Regions from separate parts of the Methylophaga nitratireducenticrescens genome, predicted to be linked through region 3. Evidence: predicted binding sites of a transcription regulator. Region 3 holds the regulator's gene; each other region holds the start of a gene.
What was found. The regulator PhoB, encoded in region 3, activates phosphate uptake and scavenging genes when phosphate is short. The targets are predictions, from matches to a motif close to GNNTGTCATAAAACTGTCANAT.
Positions count from the first base shown of each region.

Region 1: a site for PhoB is predicted at 1,281-1,302, ahead of Q7A_RS05900 (histidine phosphatase family protein). Genes of this name have one in related genera too.
Region 2: a site for PhoB is predicted at 1,491-1,512, ahead of pstS (phosphate ABC transporter substrate-binding protein PstS). Genes of this name have one in related genera too.

Region 1 is NC_017857.3:1,219,183-1,224,338, forward strand. Features, by position in the region: gene Q7A_RS05890 (hypothetical protein) at 1-437, opposite strand, end outside; gene Q7A_RS05895 (hypothetical protein) at 562-1,260, opposite strand; gene Q7A_RS05900 (histidine phosphatase family protein) at 1,419-1,955, shown strand; gene Q7A_RS05905 (mechanosensitive ion channel domain-containing protein) at 2,184-4,490, shown strand; gene Q7A_RS05910 (hypothetical protein) at 4,551-4,865, opposite strand.
Region 2 is NC_017857.3:1,466,955-1,472,110, forward strand. Features, by position in the region: gene pstC (phosphate ABC transporter permease subunit PstC) at 1-235, opposite strand, end outside; gene pstS (phosphate ABC transporter substrate-binding protein PstS) at 367-1,425, opposite strand; gene Q7A_RS07095 (methanol/ethanol family PQQ-dependent dehydrogenase) at 1,738-3,510, opposite strand; tRNA gene Q7A_RS07100 (tRNA-Asn) at 3,834-3,909, opposite strand; gene Q7A_RS07105 (hypothetical protein) at 4,075-4,719, shown strand; gene Q7A_RS07110 (pyridoxal phosphate-dependent aminotransferase) at 4,806-5,156, opposite strand, start outside.
Region 3 is NC_017857.3:120,631-125,786, reverse strand. Features, by position in the region: gene Q7A_RS00570 (inorganic phosphate transporter) at 1-1,357, shown strand, start outside; gene arsJ (organoarsenical effux MFS transporter ArsJ) at 1,416-2,639, shown strand; gene phoB (phosphate regulon transcriptional regulator PhoB) at 2,721-3,413, shown strand; gene phoR (phosphate regulon sensor histidine kinase PhoR) at 3,426-4,715, shown strand; gene Q7A_RS00550 (PstS family phosphate ABC transporter substrate-binding protein) at 4,857-5,156, shown strand, end outside.

The sequences.
Region 1 (5,156 bases), 1.1 Mb from region 3:
AGGTTGTAATAGTACTGGCAAAGCGCCGAAAAGCTATGTGGAGTCTGTAATGTCGGAAGTTTAGTAAACCATTCCAACCGGTTTACCGCCGTTTCTTTAATGTTATGTTCGAACAGCATATCTTCCAGCTGGGCGGCACGATTGGCAATCATCCGATGACTTTCATCAAACCGGTTGGCAGCGGTGATGAGTAGTTCTGCTGTACGTTCAATTTCAGCTGTTTCATCGTTTATTTCTGCACGACTGCGTTTTACCAGCCACTCCTGGGGCGACATTTCCACTTGTCCATCAAGCCATAGGGGGATTTCGTTTTCATCGATTATTGGTGCAGCTTCCATTTGCGGGGTGTCATCATTGTTTTGATCGCAAGCGATTAACGAAAACATCAACAGTAAGCATAAGAATAATGATGTTAAAACCTTGGGCCAATTGTACATATACACTCCAGAAAAACTTGCTGATGAACAGCAATCTAACGGCATACTAGAGTGCTATGGATGAAAGCGCATCAGAGATAATCCTGATATGTTAAGGAAGATATCACAAGGTGCTTTCCAGTCATTAATCCGGGAGATTGGATTTAGTCGGTGCCGTTTTTCTTTTTTTGATAAATAGTCGTGGATTTTTGACGATAAATGACCAGATCCAGCGTTCAAGAAACGATTTGGCTTGAGCTTTTTTCAAGTAGCCGTAGCCAAGTACTGAAATAAACAAAGCGCCTATTGCATCCACAATCAGGTCATACATGGTGTCAGTTAAGCCTGAGTAATCACCGAACATGGGTTTTTGCATATTCATCCCAAAAATTTTATCCATGGAAAATTCAAATATCTCCCACAAGGCCCCCATCCCCAAAGCAAACATAAAAGCAAAAAATGCTATAAACCCCGGCATCATCTGTAAATGGATAAATTCATTTTCATTAAGCAGATAAACCAGCAGGAAGCCAATAATACCTAACAGAAAACCTGAGCCAGCGTGCAAAGCAATATCCCACCACCAGAACTTGGTGTAATAGCCATGTACTTCACCCAGAAATACCGATGCAAAGACAAAGGCAATTGCCAGAAGTTGAAATACAGCTGGCACATGAACATTGAATTTTCTGGCCAGTAACACAGGAAATAAGCTGATGATAATAATGCCGAAAGTCACTATCGCATTAAGCCATTGTTGTTCCCAAATTGACCCGCAGAATCCGGCGAACAGAATAAACTGCAACAGTAGTGTCAATTTTTTAGGCATGGATTGAGGTGTCATTTATGCTCCAGTTGCGCTATTTCTATCAAACATTTGTCACGTGCAGAACTGTTTTCTGTTTGATGCATCAATATCCGTATTAGTGTGATTCAGTAAATTAACGTTCATTGTTAATGGTAACTAAATTAATTTACTTTAGATTACACCGAGAGGTTTACATGGATAACTTGCTTACACTGTTGCGATACGGCCTGTTTTTATCGCTGTTTTATTCAACGACCAGTATGGCAGACCAAGTGATTATTTTGCGCCATGCGCTAGCCCCTGGCGTCGGTGATCCCGAAGGGTTTGATTTGGCAGAATGCCAGACTCAGCGGGTATTGTCTTCTGAAGGACATCAACAAGCGCTTGAAATAGGCCAAAAACTTCGCAAATCAGGTATTAATGAGGCAGAGGTTTTCTCCAGTGAATGGTGTCGTTGTCTGGAAACTGCAGAGTTACTGGGATTTGGTCCACCGCAAAAGCTGAAAGCGCTGAATTCATTTTTTCACGTATCAAATCGCCATCTAAAACAACAGTTCCTGCAAGATTGGAAAGCGCATATCAGTGAAGCGAAAACCATTAAAACCAAGGTTTATATCACGCATCAGGTCAATATTTCCGGGCTTCTCGATAAGTTTGTGTTATCGGGAGAGGGCGTAGTGGTGGAAGTGAATGAACAGGGACAACTGAAAATTGTATCGGTTTTGCAATGAACCCTTTCGCCTCGATAGGGTCACAGGGACGTGGCTCTTTCATAGGGCCTCTGTTGTGAATGAAAGATAAACAGACCCTACATTTGTTAAGCTGTCGATAGCAATCAAATTGACAGCTTGAATCAATCATTGATCGCTACCTTCGCATCAATCTAAAGCCCTCTGGGCAAATAATAAATTCAAAAAAATCAAACAAAAGGAGATCACAGTATCGTGTGGATTTTTGATATGAAATGGAAGTTAACTTCAGCTCTGCTGGTGACGTTGTTGTTAACATTCAGTTTGATAACCGAAGCGGCTTGGGCCGAACCTGCAACTCCTCCCAATAACGAAAAACATTACTCAGCGCTTGCTGACACACTCGAAAATGAACAGTCCCGTGAAAAACTTATCGCAGAATTACGCGAATTGGCACAGGCAGCTGAAGCAATGGATGAAGAAGCCACTTCAGAAGAAGTGGTTGATGAACCAACGTTTGCCAGACAGATTGCCAATACGACTCAATCCGTTGCGCAGCAGATTGTCTCAACAGTCGGGGTGGGTTTTTCTGCTGTAGCCGCAATAGGTTCTGATGAAGCAGGCACATTTGACGGGCAGAACATGCTGGATGAAAGCTTCTTTTTACTGGTGGTGATTGCCAGTACGTTATTAATGTTTTATGTGCTGCGAAGTCTGGCGCGCCATGTTTTTCGTCGTGCCAATGATTGGGCTGAAGCGGAGGGTGACTATCCGGAAATTCGTAAATTCAGCACGATTTTACTGGCAGCCATAGTAGACTTACTCACAGTAGCCTTAGCATGGGTAGCTGGTTATGCCGTTGCCTTGTTTGCCGTTGGCAGCAATGGGGAAATGAATGTCAGTCAATCGCTATTCCTCAATGCGTTTTTGGCGATTGAAATATTTAAGGTGATTCTCCGTACGGTATTTGCTGGACGTGATGATGCACTGCGTTTATTACCAATATCTGCCGAAAGTGCCACTTACTGGCATATCTGGTTAGCACGTTTAACCAACTATATCGGTTATGGCATGTTGCTGATTGTGCCATTGGTCAATCTGAATATTAATCCGGTAGCCGGCCAGTTGGTCAGTGTACTGGTGGTGTTAAGTGCATTTATCTATGCAGTTGTTGTGATCATGCAAAACCGTGTATCGGTTAAACAGCGTTTGCTCTTTCATGCACAACAATCCTCATTCAGCTTTTCAAGAGTCAGTTTGGGGATCCTGGCACGAAGCTGGCACATTCTGGGAATAGTGTATTTTGCAGTGTTAGCCGTAGCTTTATTACTGCGTCCGGAGGAAGCCCTGCCAATGATGCTAAAGGCCACTTTCCAGACGATTCTCGCGCTGGTGGTTGGTGGATTGCTGGCGAAGTTCCTGGCGAAAACCATTGGTCGTCCGGTACATGTTTCAGAAGATTTGCGTTCACGTTTTCCGATGCTGGAACAACGGGTAAACGGGTTTGTACCAAATATCTATAAAACCTTACGAATTTTGCTGGTGGTTGTTGTTGCCGCCGTCATTTTGGATGCCTGGGGAATATTCAGTCTTACGGCATGGATGGCCTCAGAGGCGGGTATACACACTATCGGTACATTGATTAGTGTGGCTGCAATTCTGGTTGGAGCGATGGCAATATGGATTGTTTTGGCAAGCTGGATTGAGCACCGGCTTAATCCTGGTGATGAAACGCATTTGCCAACGGCAAGAGCCAAAACATTACTGACCATATTCCGTAATGCAGCGGCTATTGCACTTATCATAATGACCGTGATGATTGTTCTGGCTGAAATTGGTGTCAATATTGGACCATTACTGGCTGGTGCAGGTGTGCTTGGTTTAGCCATTGGTTTTGGTGCTCAGAAACTGGTGCAAGATATTATTACCGGGATTTTTATCCAAATGGAAAATGCCATTAATGCAGGTGATATTGTTACTGCAGCAGGCATCACTGGTACGGCGGAGAAATTGACAATCCGTTCTTTAGGGCTGCGGGACCTTTCAGGAACCTATCATCTGATTCCATTTTCATCGGTAGATACTGTGTCTAACTTTATGCGCGAGTTTGCCTATCATGTAGGTGAATATGGTGTGGCATATCGTGAAGATACCGATCAGGTGATTGTGCATCTGCGTGAAGCCTTTGCCGAGTTAATGGCAGATGCCGAGCAGCGTGAGAAAATTCTGGTCGATGAGCTGGAAGTTCATGGTATTACTGCTCTGGCAGATAGTTCAGTCAATATTCGGGTACGGATTAAAACCCTGCCGGGTACGCAGTGGGGTGTAGGCCGGGCTTATAATCGTCTGGTGAAACAGCATCTCGATGCAGCAGGGATTGAGATTCCATTCCCGCATATGACCATTTACTTCGGTCAGGATAAAGATGGATCGGCTCCACCTGCGCCGCTGAAAATGATCGGAGATTCGGAGTCAAATTCTGCCATTCAGTTAGAGCAAAAACCTGAAAAAACAGAAAGTTCAAAATCATTGAAATCCAACCCCAAGGATAAGCAGGATTTTGATGAAGAACATTAGGGCTAAATTGGCTAGTACTACAAAACACCCTGTTAATTTCAACAGGGTGTTTTGTTATGGCTAACCGTTCAGACGTTGCTGTATAAATCGCCGCATATTCCGGGTGCTGGTGCAGTTATCGCATTCATCAAGTGTGGTTTGTATTGTTGATTGTGCTGAGAGGTAATCCTGTTTCAAATAAAGCAAGATAACGGTCATCAGTGTTTTATTCTGATAATTGGCCAGTAAATCATCAACGACCAACCGCAGACCTGAATCAGCACTGAAATATCGCAGATCACTGGTATCGGCAATCAACGCCAGATTTAACGCCCAGAATGCTTTATCAGACTCACCTTGCAAAGCTGTTGCCAGAGCAAAACCAATTTTGGGCAAAGAAGCTTTGGGATCTTTTTGGGAGTGTGCTTTAAAAGCATTTATCGCTGTTGTCGACTCATAGCGTGATAACGCTTCCCAGCCATCAATATTGGAATAATTGGAAATAGACGAAGTGGATGGAGAAGCAGGCCGTGCTGCATTGGTTGTATAGCGTTTTACCGGCTCCGCATCTCGATAACCCTGAGAATAAATAACCGGTGCAATCAGGGTGATACTGTTACTTCGAAAACCATAATAGCCTGATCGATGACGAGGCCGGGTAGTATCGTAATGTCAATAATACGGTTT
Region 2 (5,156 bases), 1.3 Mb from region 3:
CATTCTGGTTGGTATCCCAGGTAGTACCGGTGATAAAACCTAAACCATGATCCTTAATTGCAGGTAATGCCTGAGAACCGAGTTCAAAAACGATATAAGCGACTAAAAGAATGATTGATAAAGCACAGAAGTAAGCAAAAGATCTGAAGATGGAATCTTTCATGTAATCAGTTGGAGAAGGCGGCGCGGACAGTGTATTGCCACTCGCGGAATCTTTAAAAGGATCGTGAACCATTTGTGTTCCTATCAATCGTGAATATTTATAGTAAATATTGCTAACATCTTATTTTCAGGCGCTTGAACAGATAAATGCTGCAAGTGTTTAAAACACTTGCAGCATTACATTTATCAGACAACCAAGCGTGATTACTGAATCATGCTGGCCGCGTTGCGAACTTTCTCAACAACATTTTCTGGCAGCGGGATATAACCCATTGCTTCAGAAGATTCCTGACCAGTAGTGATCATGTATTCAATAAGGTCTTTTAATGCTTTGGCTTTCTCTTCACCTTGATTTTTGTAAACAAGTAACCAGGTGAACGTTGCGATAGGGTAAGCATCATCGCCCGATGGATCAGTTGCCCATGCACGTAAATCCGGTACATCACTATTTGGCAGATTACCTTCCGGGAAAGTGGTCGTTGCTAAGGCTGAAGCACCGGTTTCGCCACCGGCTTCAATAAAGTTACCTTTTTGATTTTCCAGCAGGGCAGTAGGCATTTTGGTCAATTTGGCAAAACCATATTCAACATAACCAATTGCGCCAGGCGTTTGTTTGATAGTCGCTGTTACACCATCGTTTTTAGGTGCTTTGACGATGGTGCCAGCACTTGGCCAGTTGGGTGCTTTTGCACCACCAACTTGTTCTTTGAAATTATCGCTGATTGCTGCCAGATGATTAGTGAATACATAGCTGGTACCACTTGAATCAGAACGAACAACAACAGTTATGTTTTGGTCAGGAAGTTTTACATCAGGATTAGCTGCCTGGATTTTCGGGTCGTTCCAGTTAGTAATGTTGCCCAGGAAGATTTCCGGATAAACATCACGTGGAAGTTTTAATTCTGTAACACCATCAAGGTTGTATGAAATGACCACTTCACCCGCCGTTACAGGTAACAGGATAGTGCCTTTTTTGACCTGGGCAATTTCACTGTCTTTCATCGCAGCATCACTGCCCGCAAAATCTACTGTTTCGTTAATGAAATCCTGAATACCTGCGCCACTACCTTTTGATTGGTAGTCAACACGAACACCATCAGTTTGCTTGCTGTAGTCCTTAAACCACTTGTTATAAAGTGGTGCTGGAAAACTTGCACCAGAACCATTCAATTTGAGATCAGCATATGCCGCTGTTGAACTCATGGCACCAATAAGCGCGCCAATGACAAAAACTGACTTTGCGCTCTTCGCAAATAGTTTCATAAAAACTCCTGACTAATGAAAAAAGTAAAACACTCGATTTACAATTTGCTCAGTCTAGAGGCCGTTTGTTAAATATTTATGACAGAGGTTTAAAGTTGAGTATTGTGGTTTTTTTATAGTGGAAGTTTTAGTTTAATATCGCTGGCGAAAAGCCTAACGAGTAATAATTTGATAATCGGGTTATAAATCACTGAGATCTCAAAGAAAAGCGGTCTAGCCATCAAGTGGACAGTTACGATATTAGCTTTGAATAAAAAACCCGGCACTAATTAATCGTGCCGGGCCAAATTAAGAAGCTGATGGTACCTTTCGTTACAAACTAAACACGCTTAACACGCCTCCCAAGGAAGTCCAGTTGGACAGTGATTTGTAGGCTCCCACAGCGCCAAGACCATCGGTATCATTTTCCAGATTATTGGTCATACCGATACCGGCCCAGCCACCAATGCCTGACAAGATTGAGATGTATTGTTTACCATCATGTTTGTAGGAATTAACGTTGCCGATAATGCCCGATGGGGTTTTAAAGCGCCAAAGTTCACGTCCGGTTTTGGCATCCAGGGCTTTCAGATAGCCCTCCAGCGTGCCATAGAACACCACGTCACCAGCGGTAACCATTGCGCCGGACCAAACTGAGAACCGTTCAGGATTTGTCCAGATGATTTTGCCTTCACGAGCATCCCAGGCAATAAAGTTACCCATATTGTCTTTGGTGGCTGCAAACATATTTACTTCAGCACCGACATACGGTTGGCCTGCCAGATATTCAACTTCGAAGGGTTCCAGATCCATACAGATATGGTTGGTCGGTACATAGAACAACCCCGTTCTTGGCGAATATGCCGCAGGTTGTTGATCTTTGGCACCATGAGCTGCAGGACAGATACCGGTTGTCTGAGTATCTTCACCATTGGCTTCTGGTGAGTAGGTAGCAACGCGATCCGGTAGTCCCGTTTTTATGTTGATGCTTTTAGCCCAGTTAACACTGGGGTCAAATTTTTCAGCCACCAATAATTCCCCGGTTCCGCGATCCATGGTGTAGCCAAAGCCGTTACGGTCAAAATGCACTAGCATCTTACGCATTTTGCCTTTCACTTTCTGGTCGACCAGAATGTTTTCGTTGACGCCGTCATAATCCCATTCATCGTGCGGGGTCATCTGATAAATCCATTTGGCCACACCGCTATCCAGATCTCGAGCAAACAAGGCCATGGTCCATTTGTTATCACCGGGACGTTGTAGTGGGTTCCAAGTTGATGGATTACCGGTTCCATAGTAATAAAGATTCATTTCCGGATCATAAGAGAACCAGCCCCAAGTGGTGCCGCCACCGATTTTCCATTGCTCACCTTGCCAGGACTTCAATGAGGAATCTTTGCCAACGGGGCGCAGCATGGAGGTGGTGTTTTGCGGATCGATTATCATTTCGTCATCAGGTCCGGTGCTGTAGGCTTTGTAGAGTGTTTTGCCATCCATATCATAGGCCTGAACGTAGCCACGGACGCCGAATTCGCCACCTGAAATACCGACAATTATTTTGTCTTTGAAGACATTGGCATTAGCGGTATTGGTCGCACCAACGGTTGGATCGTCACGTTTATCTGACCAAAGTAATTTACCAGTATTGATATCCAAAGCAGCCAATGTGGTGTCTGCCTGATTGAGGAAAATTTTACCATCGCCATAAGCCAAACCACGATTTACCACATCACAACACATAACAGGAACCGTTTCGTCGTAATTTTGTTTTGGTTCGTACTTCCACTTGATGGCACCGTCATTATTCAAATCCAGCGCGTAGACGATGTTTGGATAAGGTGTATGAACATACATCACATCATCAATGATCAGCGAGTTACCCTCGTGACCACGTAACACACCGGTAGAAAATGACCAGGCCATATTCAGATCCTGAACGTTATCCCGGTTGATTTCATCTAATTGACTGTAACGGGTATTCGCATAGTTACCTGCTGACATCACCCATGTCTCTGGATTCTCCTGCATGCCGAGTAACTCATCTGCAACAGTGAGACCTGGAAGCGCCAATGACATCATTGCGATAGATAATTTAGTTTTATTCATATTGTTTCCTCTATGTTAGCCGCCTCAAAAGCCGTTAATTAACCGTCATGTGAAATTAGCTTTTGAACGGAGTGAGGATGTTAGCAACGAGGTAATAGGAATAATTGCCCGTGTGTCCGAATCTTTTTTAACGTTCTGGAACCACAGTCAAGTCAGTGAGGAAAAGGGTAGAGAGGGAAATTCAGTAAACAACTTAATAAATAAGGTTGATTCTACAAAGGGGCAGCAATTTGAGAGGATCAGGGTTTAAGCAGATTGATTAACAAATTTCAGACATAAAAAAACCTCAGAAGAGAAACTTGCTGAGGTTTTTTAATAATCATTGGCTCCCCGAGCTGGACTCGAACCAGCGACCCAATGATTAACAGTCATTTGCTCTACCAACTGAGCTATCGGGGAACAGAAAGATGGCTATGATAGTGATTTGAGCCCGGAGGGTCAAGGATTAGTACTAATTTTTTTAAGTGTCTAGGCATGACTTTATATATGTTATTGATTGTAATATTTTTTCAACTGTATCGTGTTGACTGCCTTAAAACACTTTTTAGACAGAAGGAGGATTCAGTGGAATATATTGCTCCCATTAGCTCTGCGGTTATGGCTCTTATCTGGGTGATTTATTTACAACTATTATTTGTTCAATATCGTCGCAGTAATCGACCTTATCTGATTTTTCACCACGCTCAGAATGAAAATCCCGATGCATTGTGCCTATTGGTCAATATGGGCGAGAGAGCAATTCATATTCAATGTGTCCAGGCCGTTGTAACGATGCAATCTGGAGAAATATATGAACTTGGTGTTACCCAGTTCAAACGGGTGAATGTGATGGAGCAAAATGTCCAGCAAACTCTGCGTCAGGGGCCATTGTTAAATGGAGGCTATCTGGTACTTGGAACTTTCAGGGATATTATTGAGAATGCTGAAGCAGCAAAAGGAGAGTCAATTGCGCTTGAACAGGTTGAAACGCTTGAATTAAGAGCAGCTGCTATACATGCGCCCAGTAAACACCCAGTGGGAGCCCGTCGCGATTTTAAGCTGAAGCATGACGGAGGCTTATGCATTTTTCCAAAACAGATCTCCACTGAGCAGATGGTGAATCGTAGACAACAGAAAGAGGTGATTAAATGGCTTGAAACAGAACTGAACCCAGTTAATCACCCCAAAGACAAAGATGATCAGGAAAAGCGAAAAGAGCCTCATCCCTAATCATTAGGGTCTGTGATCTTTCAGTCAAAACAGTGACGACGATGAAAGATCAGCAGACCTTAGGATCAAATGCAATTAGGAGTAGCTTATTGCTCAATAAATTCAGCAATGCGCTGTAAAGCATTTTGTAAATTACTTTCGCTGGTGGCAATTGATAAACGGATATGGTTTTTCAGACCGAACGCTGTTCCGGGAACCACAGCAACACCTTTTTCAATCAATAAGGCTTCGGCAAAGTCCATGTCATCGTTTAAATCTGGTTTGTTGGCCAACACACCGCTGATATCAGGAAATACGTAGAAAGTACCGTCTGTTTCCAAAGCAGTGATGCCTTGCATCTTGTTAAGTGTTTCAACAACAAAGTCGTGGCGTTTTTTGAATTCAACCAGCATGGTTTGCACACAACCTTGAGCACCGTTTAATGCTTCGACTGAAGC
Region 3 (5,156 bases):
TGGCGCCTTTATTGCTGGCGGTGAAGTGGTGTCAACCATTAAAGGCGGCATCATTGATATCAAGCAATTTGGTATCGATACTGAAACCTTTGTCTGGGCCATGATGGCCGCATTATTAGCGGCTGCTTTATGGCTTAATCTGGCGACCGTCGCCGGAGCGCCAGTATCAACTACTCACTCGATAGTGGGCGGCGTAATGGGCGGTGGTATGGCTGCCGCCGGCTTCGGTATTGTTGACTGGGGCACCATGGGTGCCATTGTCAGTTCCTGGATTATTTCGCCATTGATGGGGGGTATTATTGCAGCCGCTTTTTTATTGGCTATTAAGAAAACCATCATCTTTCGTGACGATAAAATTCAGGCCGCCTTTCGCTGGGTGCCAATTTATGTTTCGGTGATGGCCTGGGCATTTTCCACTTACTTGGTGATTAAAGGACTTAATCAGGTATGGGGACAATTTATTAATTCACTTAATGGCCTACCTCTTGTGGATTTTGCTCCTCAAGCCAAACCCAGTTTTTTTACTGCAGCGGTAATAGGCCTGCTGATTGGTGTTCTGGTTTTCTGGATTGTTAAAAAATCTATCGGCAGCAACCTGCCACAGATGAAAAATGATCGTGCCAGTGTCAACGCCCTGTTCACTATTCCCTTAATCTTTGCGGCTGCCTTATTGAGCTTTGCCCATGGTGCGAATGATGTGGCAAATGCTATCGGTCCTCTGGCCGCAATAAATGACGCCATTATGTCAGGTGGTATCACCGATAAAGCCGGTATTCCGCTTTGGGTCATGGCCGTGGGTGCGTTAGGTATTGCCATTGGTTTGGGTCTGTATGGTCCAAGACTGATTCGTACCGTAGGCGGTGAAATTACCGAGCTGGATCAGATGCGCGCCTATTCAATCGCTATGGCTGCTGCTTTGACCGTCATCATTGCCAGCCAACTCGGCTTGCCGGTCAGTACAACGCATATTGCCATTGGTGGGGTATTCGGGGTGGGCTTCCTGCGTGAATGGCTGGATGAATCCAATAAAATCGAACGCCAGATTGATCGCGAAAAAGCCGAAATCAAAGATGATAAAAAGATGCTTAATGCGTTGCGCGGTGAACTGAAAAAACTGGAGAAAAAGCCCTCCAAAACCGTGGATGAATATCAACGTATAACGGAGCTTTATCGGTTGATTGAAGAGGAAGAGTCCTCGCTGAAAAAAGCCAAAAAAGTTCTCAAAAAAGAAAAGAAAAACCTGTTCGTCAAACGCGATATGGTGAAAAAGATTGTTACAGCGTGGGTGGTCACCGTTCCAGCAGCGGCAACTTTATCAGCCTGCATCTTCTTTATGATTAGAGGCATCATGCTGTAATCAAACCTTCATTAAACTGACATATTATTTTCAGCTTATTTGTCAGGACGATTTGAACATGCTGAATAAACTTAAAGCATTGCCGATTGCGATTCAGCAATATCTGGTGGTGACCTTCAGCTACTGGGCGTTTACCGTTTCCGACGGTGCGTTACGCATGTTGGTGGTATTGTTTTTCCATCAACTGGGCTACAGCCCGCTTGAAGTGGCAATGCTGTTTGTTCTGTATGAATTTTTCGGCATTGTGACAAACCTGGTCGGTGGCTGGCTGGCCGCCAGATTAGGGTTAAACGTCACTATGCATCTGGGCTTGTTATTACAGGTCATTGCATTGACTATGCTGCTGGTGGATCCGCAATGGCTCACCGTGGCTTATGTCATGGTGGCGCAGGCGCTCTCCGGTATTGCCAAAGATCTGAATAAAATGAGTGCCAAATCCAGCATCAAAATGCTGGTGGCGGATAACGCGCAATCTACCTTATTTAAATGGATATCCATCCTTACCGGCTCCAAAAACGCCCTGAAAGGGGTTGGTTTTTTTGTCGGTGCGGCCCTGCTTTCCTGGATCGGTTTTCGTGGCGCCATACTGGCGATGGCGGTTGTACTTCTGCTGGTGTTGATTTTCAGCATCATCATGTTGCAACGCGATCTGGGCAAAGCCAAAAATAAACCAAAATTCAGTGATATCTGGTCAAAAAGTGCGCCGGTAAATCATTTATCGCTGGCACGTTTCTTTCTGTTTGGTTCACGAGATATCTGGTTTGTGGTGGCCTTACCGGTGTTTTTGCATGCTCAGTTACAGTGGCCACCCATTTATGTCGGTGGCCTACTGGCGGCTTGGGTAATTGCTTACGGTATTGTGCAGGCGCTTGCCCCTAAACTGACTGGCTTTTCCAGACAAAACGCCCCTGATGGCTATCATGTCTGGCTATGGTCCTTCCCCCTCTTTGTGTTGCCGTTATTGATTGCCGCCGCGGTGTATTTTGAATGGGCTGTCATACCTGCTTTAACCGTCGGCTTGTTAATTTATGGTGCTATCTTTGCGATCAATTCTGCCATTCATTCCTATCTGATCGTGTCATATGCTGATGCGGCCGGGGTGTCATTGGATGTCGGTTTTTATTACATGGCCAATGCCGCTGGAAGATTGTTTGGTACATTATTATCTGGCTGGGTTTATCAGGTTGCCGGGTTAGCAGCTTGTCTGGTCATTTCTGCCTTAATGATTCTGGTCGCCAGTTTTATTTCAAAAATGTTACCGCGTAAAGCCCAGACTGTATAAAGCTTTCAGCGTTGTTATCAAATTGTCATATTTAGCCGTTAAGCTTTACTCTTAGTAAAATAGTTCAGGAAAAAATCGGATATGAGCATATCGGTATTACTGGTTGAAGATGACGCCGCCATTCGTGACATGATTAATTTCAGTCTGCGTCAGGCAGGATTTACCTGCGAAGCGGTCAAGGATGGCGAAACCGGTCTGGATTGGTTGAAAAATCAACAACCAGACATGATTTTGCTGGACTGGATGTTACCCGGAATTGATGGCATCGAGTTTATCCGCCGTCTGCGTGCCAATGAGTTTTTAGCCTCCATTCCCGTAATCATGCTCACCGCCAAAGGCGAAAGTGAAGATATGGTTAAAGGGCTGAGTGTCGGCGCTGATGACTATATTAATAAACCGTTTTCCCCACCTGAATTAATAGCGCGAATTAAAGCGGTTTTACGTCGTTGTCGTCCGATGGAAGATGATGATGCCCAGAAACTGCAGATGGGTGAATTGGTCATGGACACCAAAAGCCACCGGGTCTCGGTGAATGGTGAACGCATTGAATTGGGACCGACCGAATTCCGCTTACTACACTTCTTTATGAAAAACCCCGAACGTGCCTATAACCGTTCCCAGCTGCTGGATTTTGTCTGGGGTGACACTGTCTATATAGAGGAGCGCACAGTGGATGTGCATATTCGTCGTCTGCGTAAGGCGCTGGAACACAGCGGTCATGACAACCTGGTACAAACCGTTCGCGGTGTCGGCTACCGCTTTTCTGCTGAATAGCAGGATTTTCTGATGCAATGGGATTATTGGCGTTTACTGACGGTACTCAGTCTGGCCGGTTTTGTTGGATTGGTTGTCGGCCATATGATGGCTTTCCTGTTTGTCGCTGCGCTTATTTACATTTTTTGGATGCAGAGCAAATGGAACCAGTTGCAAGCCTGGCTGGATAAGCCGAAGAAAAATAGCTCTCCGCAAGCCGAGGGGGTTATTGATGATGTGTGCCGGCAGATCGAACAGATGCGCGCACAAAACAGCAGCCGTAAAAAAAAGCTCACCGGTTATTTAAAACGTTTCCAATCGGCAACGGCTGCTTTGCCCGATGCGGTGGTCGTCATGGGCGAATTTGGGCAGGTCAGCTGGGCCAATACCTCAGCTATGACCTTGTTAGGAATCAATTGGCCTCATGACAACGGCGTCAGGGTCAACAATCTGGTTCGTGACCCGGCATTCCAGAAACTTCTTGAGCTGGAGAATAATGCCGAGGATGTCATCATCGCCGCTTCACCGATGAATGATCGTATCCAGCTTGAATTCAAAGTGGTGCGGTACGCCAGTAAAGATCGGTTATTGATCGCCAGAGATATTACCCAGACCCAGAAGTTGCAGCGTATGCGGCGGGATTTCGTAGCCAATGTGTCGCATGAATTGCGTACACCGTTGACGGTTTTGCGGGGGTATCTGGAAACCTTGACCACGGAAAGTGATCAGGAACTCTGGCAACAGGCTTTACCGATCATGCAGCAACAAAGCCAGCGAATGCATCTGATGATCAAGGATCTGCTGGCATTATCCCAACTTGAAACCGGTGAAAAGCCGTTGCAACACCGTCCAACGGATATCTGTAAATTGCTGCATAGTGTGGTGGAAGATGCCAAACGACTGGAACATTTTCATCAACATCAGATCAGCCTGCACTGCCTGAGCGAAAAATGGCTGATGGCAGATGCTGATGAACTACGCAGTGCAATCTCCAACCTGGTCTTTAATGCCGTCAAATATACTCCGGCAGAAACCTTGATCGATGTCAGATGGCATATTGAGGGCATTTTTGCCGTCATTGAGGTGAAAGATACCGGTGAAGGTATCGCCCAACATCATCTGGATCGCCTGACAGAACGTTTTTATCGTGTTGATAGTGGTCGTGCCAGGGAAACCGGTGGAACAGGACTGGGGCTGGCTATTGTCAAGCATGTGTTGCAACGACACAAAGCAGAATTGGTGATTCAAAGTGCTATCGGTGAAGGATCAAGTTTTAAATGCTGTTTTCCCGTCAAAAGCGTGATGGATAAAATCGACATTTAGCCTTGCTGAATACGGTTTGCGGCCATGTCACAGTATTGTCATATTACTTTCATATCCTTGTCACAGTTAATCGCGATACTGCTCGGGTGCTCAACGCGGTAAGCGTTGGAACTTATTTTTAACCCAAGGAGTTAATGACTCATGTTCAAGAAAAATTTTGCTATATATGGTGCCGCTTTGGCAATGACCTTTTCCTCTGCCACGTTTGCAGACGTTGATCCAAACCTGTCAGTTTATGAAAAAACCAGCGGTGTATCAGGCAGCTTATCTAGCGTCGGTTCAGACACTCTGGCGAACTTGATGACCTTGTGGGCTGAAGAGTTCAAACGCGAATATCCTAATGTCAGCATCCAGATTCAAGCAGCGGGTTCTTCAACTGCGCCGCCTGCATTAACTGAAGGTACATCGAATGTTGGTCCGATGAGCCGTGAAATGAAAGAC